One region of the Janthinobacterium sp. BHSEK genome, then DNA from elsewhere that is predicted to be linked to it. Evidence: predicted binding sites of a transcription regulator. Region 1 holds the regulator's gene; the other holds the start of a gene.

Region 1 (2,200 bases):
CGACAGTCTGAAACTGCAAGCCCCCGTTGCCCCGTGGTACAAGCACCGCTGGCCATGGCTGCTGATGATCGGTCCCGGCCTGTCCGTGGTCGTCGGCAGCTTCATGGGTTATATCGCGTTTACACAACCCGATGCGCTGGTGGTGGGCGACTATTACAAGCAGGGCAAGGCCATCAACCAGGATTTGAAGCGCGACACGATCGCCAGCGACCTGGCCATGGATACGACCCTGGCGTATGACGTCGCCGCAGCGCGCCTGAGCGGTTCCGTGCACAGCTTCGGCAAGGCGTACCAGAGGCCTTTGCTGCTGCACCTGGCGCATGCGACCCTGCCGGAAAAGGATATCAAGCTGCTGGTGCAGCCCGATGCTGCCGGCAATTTTTCCGTGGCGCTGCCGATGCTCGAACGCAGCCGCTGGCAGGTGCTGGTGGAAAACGACAAGCGCGAGTGGCGCCTGTCCGGTATCTGGACCTGGCCGCTGCAACGCAGCATCGCGCTGCACGCGGATGAAGAGCTATAACGTACAGCGCCGGGAAAAAACCGTAGCGAGCGGCAGTGATTTGTGGCTGAGAAGCGCAGCTGTGCTAGAGCACAGCGAGCATCGCAGGCCGCAAAGCGCGACGCGCAGTAGGTTTTGACGGTGCTGTTATTTGCAGACGTCCGTGCCGGCCGTAATGGCCTTCAATTTCGCCGGCTGCAGGATCTCGATCTCTCGGTTGGAGACGCGCAGCCAGCCTTCCTTCTTGAATTTCGACAATAAACGGCTGACGCTTTCGATGGTCAGGCCCAGGTAGTTGCCGATTTCCTCGCGCGACATGCGCAACTGGAATTTACTGCTCGAATAGCCGCGCGCTTCATAGCGCGACGCCAGGTTGACGATGAAGGCGGCAAAGCGCTGCGTCGCCTGCATATTGCCCAGCAACAGCATCACGCTTTGCTCGCGCGTGATTTCCTGGCTCATCATGCGGTGGAAATGGCGCAGCAGGGTCGGCATGTTGCCCAGCAATTGTTCCAGGCTGGAAAACGGGATTTCACACACTTCGCTGTCTTCCAGGGCCACCGCATTACAGTGGTGGCGGTCGGCGCTGATGGCGTCCATGCCCAGCAGTTCGCCAGCCATCTGGAAACCCGTCACCTGCTCTTCGCCGCCCGGATTGATCTGGTAGGTCTTGAAGTGGCCCAGGCGGATCGCGTACAGGTTCTGGAACGAGTCGCCGATGCGGAACAGCGAGGCGCCGCGCACGATCTTGCGGCGGCGGCCGATGATCTGGTCCAGCCTGTCCATGTCGCCCACATCGAGGCCCATCGGCAGGCACAATTGATGCATGCTGCAGGTCGAGCATCGCGCACGCAACGCTTCCACGGTCACTGTGGGCAAGGTTGGAGTGAGTAGCGCTTCAGTCATGTCGGTACCTTTTAGAAAATGCAACAACAAGTTTACTGCATACAGGGTTGCCGTGTGCCAATTTCACCGCAATTTCACCGAATAAACGACGTCCCGCCTTTAATTATATGGCAACATCGTCAAAAGCCCATGCGGAGAGGGCAATTTGCGTGGCGGCGCTTGCCAAGCTGGGGTATTGATAGGAAAATTCCTGACAGCATTATTTGCCGCCTGTGCCGCCCGGTACTGAAAAGGAAATCATGAAGCCTCTCGGCATCAAAGCAAAAGTCGCGCTGGCCACCAGCCTGACCTCGATCGCCATGATCGCGCTGGTCACCATGATCCAGGTGCAGCACATGCGCGACGATTTCACCCGGGTACTGCTGAGCCAGCAGTCGTCCCTGATCAGCCGCACCGCCGCCGAGCTCGACGACAAGCTGGGGATGCTGCTGCAGATCGTCACCCTGACGGCCCGGCAGCAGCCGCCGGAACTGATCGCCCAGCCCGCCCAATTGCGCGAATACTATTCGCGCCGCTCGATGCTGGTGCTGTTCGACGACGTGCTGGTGCTCGACGCGCACGGCGCCGTCGTGGCCGACATGCCAGAAGTGGCGGGGCGCGCCGGCATCAACGTCGCCGAGCGCGAGTATTTCCAGACCGTGCTGCGCACGCGCCAGCCCATGATCACCGAGCCGATGCTGGGCAAATCGAGCGGCATGCCCATCGTGCAGATGGTGGCGCCCGTGCTGGCCGCCGACGGCCAGGTGGCCGGCGTGGTGATCGGCGTGCTGCGCCTGTACAAGGACAACCTGCTGG
Region 2 (2,200 bases), on a different contig from region 1:
TGGGCTGGTAATACAGGCCTTGCACGAAGGGTTCGAGCAGGCTGCGCACGCTGATGGGCTGGCCCGGGGCGATCAGCCTGGCCTGCTGCTCCAGGTAGACGCGCAGCGCCGGCATCTGCGCTTCGACCACCGGCTGCAGGTCGCGCTCGAGGGCCTGGTTGACGACGCGGTGCACGCTGTGCACGGCGCCAAACCCGCCGCCGAGGAGCGGCAGCGCGAGCAGGATCAACACATAGCTGAGCTTGGCCGCCGCGTTCCAGGCGGGCGGACGGCGCACCAGCAGGCATTTTCTGGCCAGCTGGTAGCAGATGCCGAGCGCCAGTACAAAGCCGATCACGCCATACAGCAGCATCCATGGCAGGACGGTCCACAGCAGGTCGCTGCCGAACGGCGCCAGGGCGCTGCCCCAATTGATCAGTTGTTGCTTCATCTACATTGCCTTGATATGAAAAATCAGGCAAGTATAGCCATTGTGCAACAAAACGTGGCGCGCGGGACCTCAGTGCGCCATCAGCACGGGCAAGCTCATCTGGCGCAGCACGGTTTCCGTCACGCCGCCCAGTAAAATTTCGCGGAAGCGCGCGTGGCCGTAGCCGCCCATCACCAGCAGGTCCGCATGCACTTCGGCCGTCATGGCCAGCAGCGCCGCGCCGACGTCGCCCGTGGTGACGGCGGGGCGCACCTCGACGGGCACGCCATGGCGGCTCAGGTAGGCGGCGATGTCGGCGCCCGGATGGTGGGCCGGCTGCGCGTGGCCGGCGGGCGGGTGCAGCAGGGCCAGCACCACCAGGCGCGCCGCGCGCAGCAGGGGCAGGGCGTGGCCGATGGCGCGCGTCGCTTCCATGCTGCCATCCCAGGCCACCACCACCGTATGGTTCAGTTCCATGAATTGACCGCTGCGCGGCACGATCAGCACGGGACGGGCCGCGTTGAGCATGACGTAGGGCACCAGGTCGCTCATGGCGCCGGGCAGCGCTTCGCTGGCGTCGTGCTGGCTGAGCACCGTCAAGTCGCTGTAGCGGGCGCTGACGGCCATGCCGCCATCTTCATCGTCTTCGATCAGGCGCCGCTCGAGCGAGACGGCGCCGGCCTGGCGCGCCAGCGTTTCGAACTGGTCCAGCGCCTGCTCCGCCTGGCCGTGCAGGGCATTGATCTGCGCCGCCACGGCGCCGCCGCGCATGCCGCGGTTGTTTTCCAGGGTAAAGCGCGACACGCCCGTCATGGCGGCACCGATCAGGTGCGCCTGGTGCGCGTGTGCCAGCCGCGCCGCGATGGCGATGCGTTGCGGCGCATGGCGCGACAGGTCGGCGTGGACGAGGATGGATTTGTAGGCCATGGTGTCATTCGCTAGTCAGGATGGCAACAAGGCTAGAACGGCAACACGGGCAAGTCCAGCATTGGCGTGCCGGCGGGCGGTTTTCTTATGCGGGGCTTGACCTAGGTCAAAAAAACACGGGCGAGGACCTTTCGCAAGGCGATAGCCAGGAGATTGCGAGCTGTTTGATGTGCATCAAAATGCCTGGCCCCCTGCAGGCGATAATGGCATCGAACTCCTTGCCCTTCCAGTGGTCTGCATCGGCGCCGGCGCCATCTGTCCGGCACTTCCTTGTGTGACGCAACAACGCTGGCCGTGGCGGGAGTTCACTTCTCGGACTTTCATGCTCTCTCGTATTCTTTTTAGCCAGCACGCGCAGTGCGGCGCCTTGCCTGGAGTCATGCTACATTCATGTCCTGCTTTTTTCTGAAAGGATGAGGATGCCTTTAGGTAACAACTTCTTGCGGCACAATCAGCAAGCCTGGGATGCGCAGGCTGCACGGAACAGTCCCTGGTCGCAGCCCGTCGACAGCGCCACCATCGCCGCGGCCCGTGCCGGGCAGTGGCAAATCCATCTGACGCCCGGTCCCTTGCCGGCCGGCTGGCTGGACGAGGTGCGCGGCAAGCGCATCCTGTGCCTGGCCGGCGCCGGCGGGCAGCAGGCGCCCGTGCTGGTTGCCGCCGGCGCGCACGTCACCGTCTTCGACCTGTCTGAACAGCAACTGGCGCAAGACCGCATGGTGGCCGAACGCGACGGCTTGCAACTGGCCACCGTCCAGGGCGACATGCGCGACCTGGCCCGCTTTGCCGACGCCAGCTTCGATGTCATCATCCACCCCGTGTCGAACCAGTACGTGCCCGATATCGCCCCCGTGTGGCGCGAAT

The links. Region 1 encodes FNR, which switches genes on or off when oxygen is low (the NO sensors DNR and NnrR bind a similar motif). Its sites were predicted from a motif close to TTGATNNNNATCAA; they were not measured.
Region 2: the regulator FNR is predicted to act here: its motif matches at 1,501-1,514, upstream of AC0V2Y_RS18755 (universal stress protein).

What each region holds. Positions count from the first base shown of each region.
Region 1 is NZ_JBWBYV010000005.1:65,097-67,296, forward strand. Features, by position in the region: gene AC0V2Y_RS02895 (FixH family protein) at 1-520, shown strand, start outside; gene fnr (fumarate/nitrate reduction transcriptional regulator Fnr) at 647-1,405, opposite strand; gene AC0V2Y_RS02905 (response regulator) at 1,645-2,200, shown strand, end outside.
Region 2 is NZ_JBWBYV010000053.1:22,962-25,161, forward strand. Features, by position in the region: gene AC0V2Y_RS18750 (hypothetical protein) at 1-430, opposite strand, end outside; gene AC0V2Y_RS18755 (universal stress protein) at 500-1,336, opposite strand; gene AC0V2Y_RS18760 (class I SAM-dependent methyltransferase) at 1,756-2,200, shown strand, end outside.